DNA from 3 places in the Serratia sp. NA_112.1 genome. Region 1 is predicted to be linked to each of the others. Evidence: predicted binding sites of a transcription regulator. Region 1 holds the regulator's gene; each other region holds the start of a gene.
The links. The regulator LexA, encoded in region 1, represses DNA repair genes until DNA is damaged. The targets are predictions, from matches to a motif close to TNCTGTATGTACATACAGNA.

Region 1 (6,797 bases):
CTTCAGCATCGGGTAAATCAGGCCAATCTGCCGTAGAAGTTCGGCGCGCGATACCCGGCGGTGATGCATCACAATAGTGGCGATCAGCGACGGCAGAACCAGCAGATGATGGATATTGTTACGGTAATAGGTCATCAACACCGCCTGCTCACGCGGCAGGATGATGATATCGCCGATGTTATCCTTCTCCACTTCGAACTTGTTCATGTTCAGCGCGTGGTCCAGCAGCTCATCCGGCGTCTGGGTGGGTACGGTAACGTCACCGGCATAAGGCACATTGCGCATCAGTTGCAGGTAGCACTCCAACTGCTCAAGCAACTGCTCACGGGTCAGCGAACGCTGACGTGAGGCCAGCAGCGCCGTGGAACACAGGTTCATGGCGTTGGCGGCGGCGGCATTGTTGATACGCACCATAATCTTGGCCGCCAAATCGTTGACCGTCGGCGTTAACCAGCTTGGGCGCTGGGCTTCGATCGGGTCAATGGATTCGCGCCACTGTGGCACATTCTGGTTCAGATAAGCGGTCAACGGCAGTGGATCACCGAAGTTGACGTAACCCTGGCCGAGATTGCGCAGCTTACGCAGGCCGCGCAGCATCTGCAGCAGGCTCTCTTTTTCCTTGGTCGCGCCACGCAACTCTTTGGCGTAGGTGCCCACTTCCATTACGTGTTCGTAACCGATGTAAATCGGCACCAGGGTGATAGGACGGCTACCGCCGCGCAGCATCGCCTGAATGGTCATCGACAGGGTGCCGGTCTTCGGCTCCAGCAAACGTCCGGTGCGGGAACGGCCGCCTTCAACAAAGTATTCCACCGAGTAACCGCGGGTAAACAGCTCGCCGAGGTATTCACGGAATACCGTCGAGTACAGCTTGTTGCCTTTGAAAGTACGGCGAATAAAGAAAGCACCCAGGCGACGGAAAATCGGCCCAGCCGGCCAGAAGTTGAGATTGATACCGGCAGCAATGTGCGGCGGGACCAGCCCCTGGTGATACAGCACGTAGGACAGCAGCAGGTAGTCCATGTGGCTGCGGTGGCAGGGCACATAAACAATCTCGTGCCCGTCCTGCGCCAACTGACGCACGCGTTCGGCGTTAGTGACGTTGATGCCTTGATACAATCGGTTCCAGGTCCAGCTCAGCACGCGATCGGAAAGGCGCACCGTCTCGTAAGAGAAGTCGGCAGCGATCTCTTCCATCAGCGCAATGGCGTTCTGCTGGGCTTTTTCGTGGGAGATTTTCTTGCTGCGCGCTTCGTCTTCGACCGCTTTTTCGATCGCCTTGGACGCCAACAACTTGTTGAACAGGTCCTGACGGGCAGGTAGGCTTGGGCCGACGGCAGCCAGACGCTGACGCGAGAAGTGCATGCGTGCTACGCGAGCCAGTTTCTGCGCAATGATTTTGTCCGTACCGTGCTCGGTGGCCATGCGGCGTAGCGAAACGGTATTGGAAAAACGGACAAAGCTGTCGCGGCCGAGCCACAGCACGGCGAAGAATTTCTGCACGCCGTTCAGCAGACGCAGATGTGGGGTACCATGACCTTCGCGCCCTGGAGAGCGGCCGAACATCACCGAAACCGGCAGCATCTGAATGTCGAGATCCGGATTACTGCGGTGCAGATCCAGATAGTCGTGGAACAGCTTTACCGACTCTTCTTTCGGCGTGTAGTAGCGGAATACGCGCGGCCCGTCGTGAATAAACACGTGGCTTGGCAGCACGGTGCCGTCTATCTCCAGCGGATCGAGGGGATCGGGCAGATCTTGCGCCAGGCACTGGGTGCGCAGCGTCAGCAAATCCGCCTTGGAATTATAAGGTAAAACATACAAAATCGGCCGTGAGGGATCCAACCCTAACTCCGTGACCGGATCTGAAGGGATAACCTTACTTCTTACCAACAGTTTAAGTGGTAAATTCAATAGTTTATAATAAATTTTACGCCAACCTGACATAACAACGTGAAGCCTCTTGTTAGCAATGCGCCGCAAGCATACCAGAAACCGGGTAGCAGATCTGTGGTGTTGGAAAACCGTGAGCCGGGAGAGTTTCCTGGCCTAGACTGTTTAATTATGACTTATCTCTGCTAAAGGCACTCAAAAACATGGCAAACCAAGCAACCGGCCTGACCCGTATTATTAAAGCCGCCGGCTACTCTTATAAAGGCTTTTCCGCTGCCTGGCAGCACGAAGCGGCATTCCGCCAGGAATTGGTGGCGACCGTGCTGGCTATCATACTGGCGATTTGGCTGGACGTAGGTGCGATAGCGCGCATTTTACTGATCGGATCTGTGCTGTTGGTGATGATCGTCGAAATACTCAACAGCGCGATTGAGGCGATTGTCGATCGAGTGGGGACCGAGCATCACGAGCTTTCCGGTCGGGCAAAGGATATGGGCTCGGCGGCGGTCTCACTGGCGATTATTTTGGCGCTGTTCGTCTGGGGTTCGGTGCTGTGGCAGCACTTTGCCTGAGTGGCGGCATTGCATTGCGACCCGTGTCGCTAATCCCTGATTTTTATTCACTCTTCGGTTCCCAAGCTGCAGTTACCTGTATATACTCACAGCAAGACTGTATAAACAAACAGGGGGGCGGAATGAAAGCACTAACTACCAGACAGCAAGAGGTCTATGATCTGATTCGCGATCATATTTCGTCCACTGGCATGCCGCCAACGCGCGCCGAGATCGCCATGCGTCTGGGGTTCCGTTCGCCAAATGCCGCAGAAGAACATCTGAAAGCGCTGGCGCGTAAAGGCGTTATCGAGATTATCTCCGGCGCTTCGCGCGGCATTCGCCTGCTGATGGAAGATGAAGAGGGTTTACCGCTGATTGGCCGTGTCGCCGCCGGTGAGCCGCTGCTGGCGCAACAGCATATCGAAGGGCACTACAAGGTCGATCCTTCCCTGTTCAAACCGAGCGCAGATTTTCTGCTGCGGGTCAACGGCATGTCAATGCGTGACATCGGTATTCTCGACGGCGATCTGCTGGCAGTGCATAAAACTCAGGACGTGCGTAATGGCCAGGTGGTTGTGGCACGCATTGAAGATGAAGTCACGGTCAAACGCCTGAAAAAGCACGGTAACGTGGTTGAGCTGTTGCCGGAAAACAGTGAATTCCAGCCGATTGTGGTCGATCTGCGTCAGCAGAATTTCACCATTGAAGGTCTGGCGGTCGGTGTGATCCGCAATGGCGACTGGGTTTAATCCTCGCGCCTAAACATCGTCCTCTGATTCAAGTCGCCCCAGCTCTGGGGCGATGTCATATCTGATTCACTATATACCCTATAGCTTTCAAGTTGCAGCTAAGCGGCCAACTCGCTCATCCCCAGGCGCTTACTCAGGTAAGTAACTGGGGTGACAAATCTGCCGGGAGCAGATTTGAATGCTGCTCGCAGCGGCCCCAAAGGGGTGTGGCCCATGGACGGGCCACATAACTGAGTGCAGATAACAACACTGCAACTTGAAAGATGACGGGTATACACGGGAACATTTCACTATGCGCCTGTTTTCTGCCTTCACCAGCGATACCGATAAAGCCCTGTGGCGCCTTGCGCTGCCCATGATTTTCTCCAATATCACCGTGCCGCTGCTTGGGCTGGTGGATACCGCAGTGATCGGCCACCTCGACAGCCCTACCTATCTGGGGGGCGTAGCGGTTGGCTCCATGGCGACCAGCTTCCTGTTTATGCTGTTGCTGTTTCTGCGTATGAGTACCACCGGGCTGACCGCACAGGCGTTGGGGGCGCAAAATCCGCAGGGGCTGGCACGAGCCTTTATGCAGCCGTTGCTGCTGGCAGTGTTGGCTGGGGCGGCGATTGTGTTACTGCGCTATCCGCTGATTGAGTTGGCACTAAGAATCGTCGGTGGCGATGGGACGGTGCTGGAACAGGCTCGCTTATTCCTCGAGATCCGTTGGCTGAGTGCCCCGGCGGCACTGGCCAATATGGTTATCCTGGGTTGGTTGCTCGGGGTGCAATATGTGCGCGCACCGGTGATCCTGCTGATTGTCGGCAACCTGTTGAATATCGTATTGGATATCTGGCTGGTGATGGGACTGGGCTGGAACGTGCAGGGGGCCGCTACGGCGACTGCCATTTCTGAATATGCCACGCTGCTGTTGGGATTATGGCTGGCCTGGCGCGTGATGCGCATACGCGGCATTTCTGTGCCGATGCTGCGCCAAGCCTGGCGCGGTAATTTGCGGCGTCTGCTGGCGTTGAATCGCGACATTATGCTGCGTTCATTGCTGCTGCAACTGTGTTTTGCCTCGCTGACCATCTTCGGTGCCCGGCTTGGTGGCGAGGTGGTCGCGGTCAATGCGGTGCTGATGAATTTGCTGACCTTCACCGCTTATGCGCTGGACGGTTTTGCCTACGCGGTAGAGGCGCATTCGGGGCATGCCTATGGAGCCCGTGACGATAGCCAACTGCGCAAAGTATGGCGTGCGGCTTGTCGGCAAGCCTGTCTGGTGGCGTTGGGCTTTGGGCTGCTCTATGCCGTTGCCGGGCCGCAAATTATAGCGGCGTTGACCTCTTTACCAGAACTGCGCGCGCTGGCGAGCCATTATCTGCCGTGGCAGGTAGTGCTGCCATTGGTGGGAGTATGGTGCTATTTGTTGGACGGCATGTTTATTGGGGCCACCCGCGGCGCAGAAATGCGTAACAGCATGGCAGTAGCCGCCGCCGGTTATGGGCTGACGCTGTTTACCTTGCCTGTATTAGGCAACCATGGATTGTGGCTGGCGTTGGCGGTATTTCTTGCGTTACGTGGTCTTGCTCTCGGGTGGATTTGGCATTGCCACAGGGTGCGAGGGACCTGGTTTGCAGCGGATGTGGCGCAATCAAAAATGATTAATCATTAGTTTTATTTATATTTTAATTCATATTAAGTTACATTTTCTTGAGCGAAATTGTTTCCGCTTACTTGCTGTTATTTTGGTGTTTTTACTGTGTTTTATTGTTTTTGTGAATTTTTATCCTGAGTTTTTATTTTTTTCGCTATCTGTAGCTATAGTTAATCATGTGGCTGGCGGAATGAATTGGAACTGACAATCCTTTTATTCAGGTCAATTGACCGAAATAATTACTCAGTTAAGTCCGGCCACAGGCGTTTAAAACTGACTAATCACAGGTAACGGAGAGGTTATGAACAAAGATCAAGCCGACGGTAACTGGAAGCAGTTTAAAGGGAAAGTGAAGGAAAAGTGGGGCAAGCTGACCGATGACGATCTGACGGTCATTGAAGGGAAACGTGAACAGCTTGTCGGTAAAATTCAGGAACGTTACGGCTACCAGAAAGAGGCGGCCGAGAAAGAAGTTAAATCCTGGGAAGACCACAACAAGTATCGTTGGTAGCGCGCTGGGCCGCAGCGGATTGCGGCCACAAGCTACCTTTTAAAGGTCCGGCGTTTTTATCCCCTTGACGCTAAACCTGCAGGTACAAGGAAGTACCTGAAAACCCAACCTATTTCTTCTTGATGGCGATGCTGTGATCGTGTTCGCCGCAGTCATGCTTGCTGTCACAGGCTTCTACCTCAACGCACCCCGCACACAGGCCATGCGCCTCCACCACGTTATGGCGCAGAACAAAACCAGACTCCTTCGCCAGTTTCTGCAGTGTCTCTTCGACCCCTTCGGTAGTGCGTTCGGTCACCTGACCACAGCGATCGCAGATAAACAACGCGGAAGTATGCGTCGGCTGTTCGAAGTGATGGCACAGCACGTAGCTGTTGGCTGACTCCACCCGGTGAATAAAGCCTTGTTCCAGCAGGAAATCCAGTGCTCGGTACACCGTCGGTGGTTTGGCCTGAGGTTCGGCGACGCGCAGCAGATCCAGCAGATCGTAAGCGCTGATGGCACCGGGCTGCTGTGCCATCAGGCGTAACACTTCCAGCCGCTGCGGTGTCAGACGCACATTGCGTTGCTGACAGAGTTGTTCAGCCTGCGCCAGCAGCTTTTCCTGGGTGCTTGAGTTCATGGCAAATTTCCCGGTACGTAAAAAAGCCGATTTTACCATGCTTCAGTCAAATCGCCGAGAGTCGGCCCCTTTTCCTCTGATATGGCGCACTAATCGACTGGTTTGCCGTCTGCCGTCCGTCACTAGCGTGACGATGTTCACACTTCGGGAGCCGGAGGCAGTGGATCCTCAGCCGGCAAGTGAGCGTTGAAAGCGCTCTGCCAACGCGGCCATTTCCGGCGCAGGATTATGCCCAATCAGCATAAAACCATGACGGCCATCGGCCCAGTAGACCACGTTCATCCCCTGGCGACGCTCGCTTAATAGGCGCGATCGCCTGCGATGCCGAGTGCCAGAAAACCAACGGCGGCGGCGATCAGGCTACGCCGACTGTCACCGCCCATCGCCAGGGCCGCACCGGAGAACAGCAGAGAACCGGCAATGACTGGCAGCAGGCGTTTAACGAAACTGTTCATGGTTGTTTCCTCATTGATAAAGGTGCACAACTGCACCCGTGTTGAGAGAACACCTGACCACGCTTTTTTATTCGTTTTTTCGAGGACTTTTTTAACCGGGCGGTACAGTGGTTTTCCCAACGCTGTCGATTGTCGTTATAATAGGCGTTTGCGGCAGTACGCCGTTCGTTGAAACCAGACAGAATCAGGTAGCCAGTAACCCAGCATGACGACAGACAACAACGCTTCAAAATACGCCGCCAATCGTTTCTCCATCGCGCCGATGCTCGACTGGACCGATCGTCATTGCCGTTACTTCCACCGCCTGCTGACCAAAGACACGCTGCTGTACACCGAAATGGTGACTACCGGCGCGATTATCCACGGCAAGGGCG
Region 2 (6,797 bases), on a different contig from region 1:
CGCTGTGCTGCCTGCTCCTGCATCGGCATCACGGTGACGGCGAATTCTTTCATCACCCGGCGGTAAACGTCGCGTTTGAACGACACCACCTGGCGCACCGGATACCAAAAACTCACCCAGCGCCAGCCGTCAAACTCCGGCGTGCTGCTGCGTTGCATATTGATATCAGCGTCATTGCACATTAACTGCAACAGAAACCATTTCTGCTTTTGGCCGATACAAACCGGCTTTGTGTCCCAACGCACCAAACGTTTTGGCAATTTATAGCGCAACCAGTTGCGGGTTGAGGCCAGGATACGGACATCCTTTTTACTCAGTCCCACTTCTTCGAACAGCTCACGGTACATTGCCTGTTCTGCGGTTTCACCAGGGTTAATCCCACCTTGGGGAAACTGCCAGGAGTGTTGACCGTAACGGCGAGCCCACAGGACTTGCCCCTGACGATTACAGATTACGATACCAACATTCGGGCGGTAGCCATCATCATCGATCACCGGACTACCTCGATAAGCTTAAATTCGCATAGATACCCTGATTGTTTCACACAAGCTACAGGCGGTAAACCACTGCTTTGCGGCGCTGCAAACCGGATAACATTGGGATAACTCACAGATAATGGCAAAGTTATAAACATGCGGAAGGATTTACACCGGGTTTTATTCACTTTTTCTGTGGATAGGTATGTGAAGAACTCAAGGGATAAGCCGGTAAAACTCTGGTGAGCCTAAAAACCCCGGAAATATAAAAATCAAATTAAATATTTAAAAACATATACATATACAACCATAAACAGCCCTACACAGAGCCAAAACGTGATCTATGTCCGTTTAGGATCTTACCCTGGTGAAAGATCCACCAACGTCGTTTTTATCCACAGATTATCCGTATGAGTTACGCACAAAACGGACAATTTCGCAAAAAAGTGCCTGCGTCAAGGCTGTAAATCGAACCAGTGATCGGTAAAAATTTGGGTTATCCCATAAATCTGTGGATAAATAGGTGTAAGATCCTGTTTATTGTCGGTGGCTACAGGTGCACAAGCGTCAGTCGGAATTTTTCCTTTACCGGGGGGGAGAGAAAAAGTCATGGAAAATCATGCTACTATTATTCTTTTCCCCAGTCCTTTCCGGCCAAAGTTCTCTGTGGACAAATACAGTACGTTTTTCAACCAAATCTAACAGGCTTGTATTATGGCGTTTTTCTCTCCTTTGCCCCCTCCTCCAGAAAACGAACAACAGCTGTTTGAAAGAGCACAACGGCTTGCCGGCTGTCATCTGGGCGAACTGGCCGAAGGTGCGCGGTTGGCTATCCCCAGGGATCTGAAACGTGATAAAGGCTGGGTTGGCATGCTGCTGGAGCAGTATCTTGGTGCCATGGCGGGCAGCAAACCGGAACAGGATTTCCCCGAGCTGGGCATCGAGCTAAAAACCATCCCGATAGACGCCGCCGGCAAACCGCTGGAAACCACCTTCGTCTGCGTAGCCCCCTTAACCGGCAACAGCGGTGTCACCTGGGCCAGCAGTCATGTACGCCATAAGCTGGCGCGGGTGCTGTGGATCCCGGTAGAAGGCGAGCGACAAATCCCGTTGGCGCAGCGCCGTATCGGCTCACCGCTGTTGTGGAGCCCAAACGCCGAAGAAGAAGAGATGCTACGCCGCGACTGGGAGGAACTGATGGATTTGATCGTGCTCGGCCACGTAGAGCGGATCACCGCCCGCCACGGTGAAGTGCTGCAACTGCGTCCCAAAGCCGCCAACAGTAAGGCCCTGACCGAAGCTATCGGCGAACAGGGTCAGCCAATCCTTACATTGCCGCGCGGCTTTTATCTGAAAAAAAGCTTCACCGGCGCATTATTGGCAAGACATTTCTTAGTTTGACCCCTTTTGTTTAGGTGGCGTTTAGCTAACAGTGTCGCTGTATCAATAAACGCGTATAATTCAGCCTTTGTTTTTTATTAAGGTGTGGCTCGACAATGTTTGAGTGGATTATGGATCCCAATGCCTGGTTAGCGTTAGGTACGCTGACCATTCTTGAGATCATTCTGGGTATCGATAACATCATTTTCCTTTCGCTGGTGGTGTCCAAGCTACCGAAAGCGCAGCAGAACAAGGCTCGCCGCATCGGGCTGGCCGGCGCAATGATAATGCGTCTGGGGCTCCTGGCCTCTATCGCCTGGGTGATCCGTCTGACCCACCCGCTGTTTAGCATCATGGACCACAGTATCTCGGCACGCGATCTGATCCTGCTGCTGGGTGGGCTGTTCCTGATTTGGAAAGCCAGTAAAGAGATCCATGAAACCATCGAAGGTTCAGAGGAAGAACACAACACGAAGGTGCACGGCTTCTTTGGCGCCATCGTGCAGATTATGCTGCTGGATATTATTTTCAGCCTGGACTCGGTGATTACCGCGGTAGGCCTGTCCGACCATCTGTTTATTATGATGGCGGCGGTGGTGATTGCCGTTGGCGTCATGATGTTTGCCGCCCGACCTATTGGCGAGTTCGTTAACCGCCACCCTTCGGTGAAAATGCTGGCGTTGGCGTTCCTGATCCTGGTGGGCTTCACCCTGATGCTGGAAAGCTTCCAGATACATGTACCGAAAGGCTATATCTATTTTGCGATGTTCTTCTCAATGTCGGTCGAAGCACTCAACCTGATGCGCAGCAAGAAAAATACCGTCTCTGAATAATTCCCCACGGGAGTGCGCGCCAGCCACTCCCGTTATTATTTTCTGCAGCCCTGTTTCAATGTCACTTTCCCTTATCAAGATAAAGACTTATCCGAAACACGACGCATACATATTTTGCTAATCTTAAAAGAAGCTTCTTTTTTGCATATATAACTGAGGATCCGCAGGATGAAAAAGTGGGTAATGGCAGTGTCTGCGTTGATCATCGCCGCCGGTTTGGCGGGATGTTCCAGCGATTACGTGATGGCAACCAAAGACGGCAATATGATCCTGACTCAGGGTAAGCCGGAGATTGATAAAGATACCGGCCTGATCAGCTATAAAGATGAAAAAGGCAACAGCCGCCAAATCAACGGCGATCAGGTTTCACAGGTTATCGAACGTTAAACTCCCCGTCGGCTATCGCTCTCGTATTGCGTGATAGCCTTCCCCGCACTTAATCCACTTCCCCCATCTTCTCGGCTTGGTTATAGTCGGCAAAGGCGATATCACCGCCTTGCGGGTTGTTTGCCACAGCCTGCCATTTGGCTCCTGTTTCACCGGGCGGTTCAGCCCGTAAGCGCTAACATGAAAGGAAGGCCGTTAATGCAATACCACCGTATTCCCCACAGTTCTTTAGAAGTGAGCGTGCTGGGACTGGGCACCATGACCTTTGGCGAACAGAACAGTGAAGCCGATGCCCATGCGCAACTCGACTATGCATTAGCCGCTGGCGTCAACCTGATCGACACCGCAGAGATGTACCCGGTACCGCCTCGTCCTGAAACCCAGGGGCTGACCGAGCAATACATCGGCAGTTGGATCAAGGCACGCGGCAACCGTGAGAAGCTAGTGCTGGCCAGCAAGATTGCCGGGCCGGTGCGCGGCACCGACAGCAGCATTCGCCCACAGCAGGCGCTGGATCGCAAAAATATTCGTGTCGCGCTGGATGCCAGCCTGAAACGACTCAACACCGATTATCTCGATCTCTACCAACTGCACTGGCCACAACGTCCAACCAACTACTTCGGCAAGCTCAATTATCAATACACCGACGATAAAGCTACCGTTACGCTGCTGGAAACTCTGGAAGCGCTGACCGAACAGGTGCGTGCCGGTAAAATCCGCTATATCGGGGTGTCTAACGAAACGCCATGGGGCGTAATGCGTTACCTGCAACTGGCTGAAAAACACGAGTTGCCGCGTATCGTTTCGATTCAAAATCCCTATAGCCTGCTGAACCGCAGTTTTGAGATTGGCCTGGCGGAGATCAGCCAGCACGAAGGGGTAGAACTGTTGGCCTATTCCAGCCTGGCATTCGGCACCCTGAGCGGCAAGTATCTCAACGGTGCCAAACCGGCCGGTGCGCGCAACACGTTATTCACGCGCTTTAACCGCTACTCTGCGCCACAAACTCAGTTGGCGATTGCCGAGTATGTCGCATTAGCTAAAAAGCACGGGTTGGATCCGTCGCAGATGGCACTGGCGTTTGTGCGCCAGCAGCCGTTCGTTGCCAGTACTCTGCTGGGTGCAACCACGCTGGAACAGCTGAAAACCAACATCGACAGTTTCGATGTGGTATTGAATGAAGACGTACTGCAGGCGTTGGAAGAGATCCACACCCGCTTTACTATTCCGGCACCATAAAAACACGGGGCGCAGTTCAAAACCGCGCCCCGTTCGTTATTTATTTTGCCCACCGCTGCGACAGCCACAGCGCGCTAATCGCCAGCGCAAACACTACGCCAAAACCAATCCCCACGCCGACCACCGGCACACTGACTTTAACGGCCAGCGAATACAATCCGAGCATCAGCAACATGGCGGTGTTCTCCCCCAGGTTCTGTACCGCGATCGCATTGCCCGCCCCCACCGAATTTTTGCCCCGTTCCTGCAACAGCGCATTCAGCGGTACCACAAAAAAGCCGCCCAATACACCGATAATCAACAACAGCGCATAAGCGTTAAACAGAGTGGTTTGCAGCGCGAATATCGCCACCGCCACGCCGATCAGGATCCCGGCAGGCATGCAGCGCTTCACCGTCTCCAGCGTGACGAAACGCGCGGCAGCCCCGGCGCCTATCACTATCCCGACTGCCACCATCGCATTGAGCAACGTCGGCGTAGCGTTGTCAGCAATACCGAGTGCCACCGGCACCCACAGCACCAACAGGAAGCGCAGCGTGACCCCGGCCCCCCAGAACAGGCTGGTACCGATCAAGGAGAAACGCGTCTGTCCATCGCGCCACAGCACCACACAGGCATTGAAGAAAGCCCGTGTCATAGCACGCGGTGTCCAGGAAACGGCGGGATGTGCCGCCGGCAAGCGTGGAATATACAAGTTGGCTATCACCGCCGCAGCGTAGACCACCGCACACACCGCCAGCGCCGCCACAATGTGCCAGTCGGCCAGTATGCCGCCGGCCACCGAACCAATCAGGATCGCGGCGATGGTGGAGGCCTCCATCAGGCCGTTGGCCTTGACCAGCTTTTCACCGCTGGTGATTTCCCCCAGAATGCCGTACTTGGCAGGTGAATAGGCTGCTGCCCCTACGCCCACCAGCGTATAGCCGAGGAACGGATTAAACCCGAAGCAGATCACCAACGCACCAGCCAGTTTCAGGCCGTTGGCCACCATCATCACCCGCCCTTTGGCGAAGCTGTCGGCGACCTGGCCGACAAAAGGCGCCAGGATTATATAGGTGGCAACAAACGCCATCTGCAAAATCGGTTGGCTCCAGTCGGGGTAGAGCTGTTGTTTGATCAACGCCAGCGTGGCGAACAGCAGCGCATTGTCACCGAATGCGGACAGAAACTGGGCGCAAATGACGGCGATCATACTACGCGAAAGCAAAGGTGAAACAGTAGGCAACGTCGGGTTCATCAGGCAATCTCCGGCTGTTCAGCCATGTTACGCAGGGTCACAAAGTCCGGCTTACCGCTGCCCAGCACCGGTAAGGTTTTCAAAAAACGGATATCACGCGGTACCGTCAGTTCAGGGCTGCCCACTTCACGCGCCACCTTCAACAAAGCTTCACGCGTGATGCCGGCGTCGGTGGTAAACAGCACCAGCGCCTCGCCCTTGCTGCTATCGCTTTTTACCGTGGCGGCGTGCTGCGCTTCCGGCGCGATACGCTGCGCCAGCAGTTCAACGCTTTCCAGCGAGACCATTTCACCCGCCAGTTTGGCAAAGCGCTTCACCCGACCGCGGATCACGCAGTACCCCTGCTCGTCCAGGGTGACAATATCGCCGGTATCGTACCAACCCGGCTGCAGGTTGCCGTGTTCATCTTCCGCCGCCGGTGGCTCTAGTTCGCCCGGACGTTCCACCCGCAGATAGCCTTTCATGATATTAGGCCCCTTCAACTGCAGACGCCCGCCGTTATCGATGCCTGGCACCTTCATCAGCCGTGCCTCCATGTTCGGCATAATACGGCCGACGGTACCCACTTTGGCCGCCAGCGGTACGTTGATCGACACCACCGGCGCGCATTCAGTCACACCATAACCTTCCAGAATACGGATGCCGTATTTGTCCTGATAAATCTGTTTGGTGTTGTCCGCCAGTTTTTCCGCACCGGCAACCACATAACGCAAACGGGCAAAATCATACGGGTGAGCGAAACGCGCATAGTTATTGAGGAAGGTCGCGGTGCCGAACAGTACGGTGCAGTTACGGTCGTACACCAGCTCCGGTACCACACGGTAATGCAACGGGCTGGGGTAAAGGAAAATACGGCTGCCGGTCATCAGCGGCGTCAGCAGACCGACCGTCAGGCCGAACGAGTGGAACAACGGCAGCGATGACATAAAGCGGTCACGCGGGGTGAAATCGGCGATGGTACGGATCTGTTCAACGTTGGCCAACAGGCTGGCATGGGAATGTACCACGCCTTTCGGATTGCCCTCCGAACCCGAGGTGAACAGGATCAGCGCCGCATCGTCAGGCTGCTGTGGCAGCATGGCCCGTGTCGGTTGCAACAGATGGCGCAGGATCCACAACTTGTCCGCCAGAGTCACCGTATCTTTCAGATCCTCCAGGTACACCCAGTTGGCCTCCGGCACCTGCTCTGGCAAATGGGTCAGCTTGCCCTTTTCCAGAAACTGGCGCGACGTAACGATAGTTTTG
Region 3 (6,797 bases), on a different contig from region 1:
CTTCAAAAAAGCCTTCGATTTTTTCGTTGACGCCGCCAATCGGCTGTACATTACCGAATTGGTCGACAGAACCGGTTACTGCAATCTGCTGGGTAATTGGCTGTAACGACAGTGCGCTGATAAGCGCGCACAGCTCAGCCAATGAGGCGCTGTCCCCGTCCACTTCACCATAAGATTGTTCAAACACAATCGAAGCAGAGAAGGGCAGCGGTTGGTCCAGCTCCAGTTCGGAAATCAGGAACGCCTGCATAATCATCATGCCTTTGGCATGCAGATTACCACCAAGCTCGGCCTTGCGCTCAACGTCGGTGAACTCACCATCGCCAAGATGCACGACACAGCTGATACGGGAGGGTTCACCAAAGCTGCGCGGATGGCCAGGGTATTCCAGCACCGACAAACCGTTGATCTGACCGACGACTTCGCCTTCGGTTTCAATCAGGATTTGGCCCAGCTCAATTTCATCCTGCATCCGTTCGGCAAGGTAGCTTTCACGCCACTCGCGCGCATTCAGCGCGGCTTCAAACGCTTTGGCATTGATGCTTTCTTCTTCGACATACAGCGCGGCTTCGGAAAGTTGCTGGCCGAGCCACAGCGGGGACAGTGGCAGGTTGCCTTGATCACCACTGTGACGTACTGCCTGTATCATCAGCGGGTACCAGGCATCGGCTGCCAACGGCGGCAGTTGCTGCTCTTCGATGAGGCTATTGACGTAGCCACACCATTGCACCATGTCATCGACTTCGGTGAGTTGCAGATCTTCCTCGTATTCTCCGTAGACTGACTGCTCACTCAGCTCCGGTTCAATATCATGGAAATCGGCAAGGCCGTGACGATCGCCTACCACAATCAACCGCAATTCCAGCGGCATGGCAGGAATGGTAATTGGCAATGGGCGTGTTTCATCCGGGGAAACCCAGTGGAACTGACGTTGGGTGATCATCTGCTTCAAACGCAGCCACAGCAGCGGCTGAGCCAGCAGAGAACGCGCAGACAGGATAAGTACACCACCGTTGGCCTGATGCACCAGGCCGGGCTGCAGGTTGATTTCACCATTGTGGATCCGAACGCAGCCAAACAGCTGTTCAGGTTCAACCCACTCTTGATACACGCAGGAACCACCGGCGGCAAAGGGTTCATCACCCTGGCTGGCGGGTTCTACGCTGACCTTGCTGCCCTGGATCACATAGTGACTGCCCTTGAACGCGGTGTTCTGCGGCTGCAGTTGTTCAACTGCTTGGGCGATCAGCGCCAGATACTCACGCGTTTCTTGCGCTTTCAACAACATGAAACGCGGTGGTGACTGTGGATGGCAAAACAGCGTCAGTGCGTTTTCCAGCCGAGGCTGAATAGAGGCAAAGGACACGGGGGCCAACTGCGCGGCGGTATCAAATATCGCTTGATAAGGCGTAACGTCCGGCAACAGTGATTGCCATTCAAGTCGGTTATTGGTCAAAGTGTTAGATGCAATCGTCAAAAAGGGAAAGGGCGATTATACAAGAATAACGGCAGCTTGATAGATGCAGAGTTACAGTTGATGTCAGGGAGTTTGACATCGCGCGATGACTGTGCAAAAAACAGTCTAAAACGAGGTGTAATTGCCGGGGAAATTCGGCGTAAAGCTGTTATGCTTAATAAAGTTACGCGGTCACTGAAGAGCTCACGATGAAATATCAGCAACTGGAAAATCTGGAGAGCGGTTGGAAATGGAAGTACCTGGTGAAAAAGCACCGGGAAGGGGAAGCTATTACCCGCCACATTGAAAACAGCGCTGCTCAGGAAGCCATTGACGAGCTGCTGAAGCTGGAAAATGAGCCGGTAAAAGTGCTGACGTGGATTAGCCACCATATGAATCCGGAACTGGATAACCGGATGAAGCAAACTATCCGCGCACGCCGTAAACGTCATTTTAACGCAGAACACCAACATACGCGTAAAAAATCTATCGATCTGGAGTTTCTGGTTTGGCAGCGTTTGGCCGCGCTTGCCCGTCGCCGTGGGGTGACTCTGTCAGAAACAGTGGTGCAGTTAATCGAAGATGCGGAACGTAAAGAGAAGTATGCCAGCCAGATGTCATCATTGAAGCAGGATTTAAAAGCTATTCTCGGTAAAGATAAAGAGTAAACCCACTAGCCAGCCAGCTCCTATCACGGAAGGGGTTCCTGGTTGCCAATACCACTGTAATTTAGCCGAAAAAAAACCCCGCATTGCGGGGTTTTTTACTAAGAGTGGTAGCTTAGCCTTGTGGCTGAGTTACAACGTCTTTGATACCTTTAACTTCGATCTCTACGCGACGATCTGGTGCCAGGCAAGCGATCTGTGCTTTGGTAGCACGACCAGCTTTGTAGCCACAGGTGTTGCCAGTGACGGCATCAGCTTCGCCCATACCACGTGCAGAGATTTTGTCTGAAGGAATACCTTTAGATACCAGGTAATCAACAACGCTTTGAGCGCGTTTTTCAGACAGTTTCTGGTTGTACTGGTCAGAACCAACGGCGTCGGTGTAACCCAGAACTACAACAGAACCATCTTTAGGATCCATGGAGCTCAGCTGAGTGTACAGCTGATCCAGAGCCTGTTGGCCTTCAGTTTTCAGGGTAGATTTGTTGAAGTTGAACAGCACGTCAGACTTCAGAGTGAAACGCTTGGTTTCAACAACTGGAGCCGGAGCTGGTGCTGGAGCAACTGGAGCAACAACATCATCCTGACCGAAACGGTAAGAAACACCCAGGCTCAGCATGGTGTTGTCTGGACGAGCGCCGACAGTACCTGCATCACCGATGTTGCTAACGAATTGGTAGTCCAGGCGGGTAGCCCAGTTTTTGGTCAGTGCGTATTCAACACCAACTGCTGCCAAAGGAGAAACGCCGGTGTCGTGGTCGCTCAGACGAGTGCCATTACCGTAGTTAGCTTTGGAATCTGCACGCCATACCATACCACCCAGACGAGTGTAGATGTCCAGATCGTCTATGATTGGGTAGCTCAGTTTAGCGGCCAGTTGAACGCCCTGCGCTTTGAAAGCACCGTTGTTCACGCTGCCTTTGTAAGGCATACGGCCAAGCCAGTCATAGCCCAGCTCGAAGCCCAGGTATTGGTTCGCCTGGTAACCCAGGAACGCGCCAGCACCCAGTTGATCTTTATGGGTCGGACCATTGCCGATACCATTCTGGTAACCGTTGCCGTAGAAACCAGTGTCATGGTACTGGGACCAGCCCAGTTTAGCACCGGTGTACCAGGTATTATCTTTTGGGGCGGCTTGCGCTACTGTTGCGAAACCTGCCAGTGCCACTGCTAATGCGATAGCTGTCTTTTTCATTTTGCGCCTCGTTATCATCCAAATAGGCAATGAGCTTTAAAGCTGTTTTAAGCCCTTGGTTAAATTCCTTCGCCAAGGTTTGAGCCCTCGTTTGTTACTCTGCCAGTTTATCTGGCGTTATAGAGCAACCTTGGCGATGTAAAGTCTACAACGTGGCGCGAAAGTTACAAGTGTGATGTGATAAAGCTCTAAAAAAAAACGCAGAAATATACATATTTACTAACATTAACCGGCAAAAAAAACGAGCATTTTAACCTTGGTTTTGGGGCGCGGAACCGCAGCCACACTCGCTTTGTCCCTGATCCCATAAAGGTTCCCTTACCTAGAGAAGAAAATGATGGGAAAAATCCTAAATTTACTTAATGATACAAAGAAGAGTGAATTTTTAGGGTGGAACAGTGTCCGTGAATCGGGTTTATGTCACGTTGAGGACGCATAATGAACCCATAAGCGTTACCTAATTCTGCCGCACGCCTTAATTTTAGACGATCTTCTTCTGTAAGATCGGGCAGCCATCCAAGTACTACACTATAGTTACCCGTCAGCAGCGCTTTTTCCATCGCTTCAACCGTGTCCAGCGGGTTAATTTGGCTCAGCTGTATCACTTTTCCAACCGGCAAGCCGGACTGTTGTAGCCATAACTTACTCAGTTTTTGCTGTGGCGTCAGCCATAACAACCAACGTGACTGCATTCCCAGTTGTTGCAGCAGAGGTAGCAACAATTGCGCTACTGCGGGCTGATGCTCGTTGTAAACAAGTTCACTGATAAGGCCATTCGCTTTGCCGGCATCGGTGCTCTGTGCAGCATTATTCAGCGCAAAAGAGGTGTGGCTGAAATGGGGTTTGTAGAGTGATTGAGTACGCATAAAGTATCCCGCCCGTAGTGTCACTGTATGTTTATACAGTACATCCAGTTGTGTTTAAGATCAACTCAAATATTCGTAGTACATCGCATAATTGCGATCATTTTTCATACACTGGACGTTTGTGATTGGCATGACTGCAGATAGTGCGTATTTTTCTAATTACTTGTTCACGTTACTTTTATTTCATTGGTGTGGGGAATGATAGAACACTAATCTACACAAGGAGAAGGCTATGAAAGGGACATCAAGTGGAAGGATCATGCAGGCCAAAGCGTATTTTTACGCATTAGGCGGCATTACTACACGCTCGCAATTTGGCGGTTATGGGCTGCTGGCTGATGGCGTCATGTTCGCTGTGATTGCCGAAGGGGAGCTATATCTTCGTGCGACGGATAGCCTGGAGCCAGCTTTTCGCTCTCGCGGCATGGTCAATATGGTGTACTCCAAGCGAGGGGTACCTATTACCATGCGTTATTACTGGGTCGATGAAACGCTGTGGCGCGACAGGAGGGAGCTTGTGGAGTTAGCCTGGCAGGCTATTCGTGAAGCGCGACGAGAACTTAAGGTTAAAACGGATAATCAGGGGCGGCTGAAAACCTTACCCAACATCGACATCAATATGGAACGGTTACTTTGGCGTGCAGGCATTCGTAATGTTTATGATTTGCGCCTGAATGGTGCCAAACACAGCTATCTTCGTCTTTTGCAGCAGAAGCGCAATTTAGGATTGCGGGTACTGCTTTCTCTGGGCGGGGCCATTGCCGGTTATCATCATGAGGCTCTACCTTCGGAAATACGCAGTGAGCTGACGCATTGGTTTGAACGTACTATGTCATTGCTTAGTCACGGACATAATCCGGGAGTCCGGGGCCTGATAAAAGGCCCCGGGTGATCAAGCCAATTTGCTGATTTGGGTATTAAGCAGGGTAAGTTCCGGCAGCAGCTCAATGACCAGTCCAATTTGCTGCAACACCAACTGATCTTTGCTTTCCGGTTCCGGCGCAGCGTGCACAATACGTTCAGCCAGGCTTTCCAATGCCTGAGTGATGCGCCGGTCGTCCAGTTCTTCCTGATGCAGGGCTCCATCAACATAACAAACCGCATCATTTAACAGCGCCAGCGTAGCAGGGTTGTTCAGACGCTCACGGTGTGCACCCAACGCAGAGATATAACTCAACAAGGTGTGGTTTAAACACAACAGGCGGAAGGCGGCTTCCTGAACCCCTTTATCCGCTTTTGGATCGGCAGACATATTTGATATCACCGAAGCCAGCTCTGCATCACTGTTGTGTGCATCCCGGCGAGCGATACGATAGGGAAGGCCGTTGTCTTTACCCTGATGATATTGCACCAGAATGGCATCCAGATAACGGCAGTTGGCGTCCAGCGTTTTAGTGACGACTGCCGATAATTGGCGAAACTTCCAGTCTGGCCAGATAAAACTGACTGCCGCCCAGGCGATGGCGCATCCCAGAATCGTGTCATAAACCCGAGGTGCGGCCACCTCAAAACCTTCACCCAGCAAGTTAAAGCACAGCAATACCAGCAGGGTAATAAACATTGTGGCATGGGCGTATTGCACGGTCCGAAAAGCGAAGAACAGAACGCCGCTGATGACGATCAGCACCATCTGGCCTTCCAGCGAGGGTACAAAATAGAGGATTGGCAGGCCGATAAGAATACCGGCCAGCGTGCCGATAATTCTAAGCGCCAGCCTGCGACGCGTGGCGTTGTAATTGGGTTGGCAGACAAACAGGCTGGTTAACAGGATCCAATAACCGTGCTGCATGCCGGTAAACTGAATAAAGGCGTAGCCCACGCACAGTACCACTGACATGCGGATAGCATGACGGAACAAGGCAGACTGAGGTGTTAGATGGCGGCTGATACGCAAGCGAATATCGCTCCAGCCAGTGAGCCGGTCATCCGACAGACTATTCTCTTCCGCCAGGCCACTGGCCAGTGCCTGCTCGGACTCAATATTTGCAAGTTGGGCGTCAATCGCGCGCAAATTTTTCAACAGGTGCGATAGTGCTTTGGTCAGCTCACTGTTTTCCGGGGTGATGGCAATGCGAGTCAGTGCTTCTTCAATACGGCCAAAGGCCGGTTCGAAACGAAGGTTGTGCTGATACTTTTGCCGCAGCAAAATCGACTGTGCCAACTGTTGGCAGGCGCGAGCCTGCATGCTGAGCAAGCGCTGGAAACGAAACAGAATATCACTGTGACGAAACTGTCGACTCAGCGCCTGATATTGAACGTGGGAGGAACTTGCGCGCTCATGGATATCCTGTGCAACGAAATAATAATGCAGCGTGCGGCGAGTTCCGCGTTGACCCCGATCGCCTTTTAGCCGCGTCAGCAATGAAACTTTGGTCTGGTTAAGAATGGTCACCAGGGCGCTGTTGGCCATGGCAACGTCCATCCACGGCAGGTCTGCATCATGCTCGACGTCCGGGTCAAACAGGTTGGCCTTGGCATCCAGATAACTTGCCAATTGGTTGTAACAACGCGCCAGATTTTCCTGCAGAGGTCGGATAGGAAAGATCAGGTGACCAATCAGCGTCAGCAGGTTGTACCACAGGGCGCCAATGATCAGCAGCGTCGGCTGTTGATAC

Region 2: mutH (DNA mismatch repair endonuclease MutH) is a predicted target of LexA. The motif match lies at 1,139-1,158, and genes of this name have one in related genera.
Region 3: sulA (SOS-induced cell division inhibitor SulA) is a predicted target of LexA. The motif match lies at 4,204-4,223, and genes of this name have one in related genera.

The regions. Positions count from the first base shown of each region.
Region 1 covers NZ_JBQZFO010000008.1:178,816-185,612, reverse strand. The annotation lists gene plsB (glycerol-3-phosphate 1-O-acyltransferase PlsB) at 1-1,947, opposite strand, end outside; gene ACUTQ5_RS16635 (diacylglycerol kinase) at 2,097-2,465, shown strand; gene lexA (transcriptional repressor LexA) at 2,588-3,196, shown strand; gene dinF (MATE family efflux transporter DinF) at 3,489-4,853, shown strand; gene ACUTQ5_RS16620 (CsbD family protein) at 5,137-5,346, shown strand; gene zur (zinc uptake transcriptional repressor Zur) at 5,456-5,968, opposite strand; gene ACUTQ5_RS16610 (hypothetical protein) at 6,268-6,423, opposite strand; gene dusA (tRNA dihydrouridine(20/20a) synthase DusA) at 6,629-6,797, shown strand, end outside.
Region 2 covers NZ_JBQZFO010000007.1:76,606-83,402, forward strand. The annotation lists gene rppH (RNA pyrophosphohydrolase) at 1-494, opposite strand, end outside; gene mutH (DNA mismatch repair endonuclease MutH) at 1,191-1,877, shown strand; gene ACUTQ5_RS15180 (TerC family protein) at 1,973-2,689, shown strand; gene ACUTQ5_RS15185 (YgdI/YgdR family lipoprotein) at 2,858-3,076, shown strand; gene ACUTQ5_RS15190 (NADP(H)-dependent aldo-keto reductase) at 3,275-4,315, shown strand; gene lplT (lysophospholipid transporter LplT) at 4,356-5,552, opposite strand; gene aas (bifunctional acyl-ACP--phospholipid O-acyltransferase/long-chain-fatty-acid--ACP ligase) at 5,552-6,797, opposite strand, start outside.
Region 3 covers NZ_JBQZFO010000001.1:887,633-894,429, forward strand. The annotation lists gene ACUTQ5_RS04250 (AAA family ATPase) at 1-1,456, opposite strand, end outside; gene matP (macrodomain Ter protein MatP) at 1,666-2,124, shown strand; gene ompA (porin OmpA) at 2,237-3,316, opposite strand; gene sulA (SOS-induced cell division inhibitor SulA) at 3,676-4,182, opposite strand; gene ACUTQ5_RS04270 (TfoX/Sxy family DNA transformation protein) at 4,415-5,074, shown strand; gene yccS (YccS family putative transporter) at 5,075-6,797, opposite strand, start outside.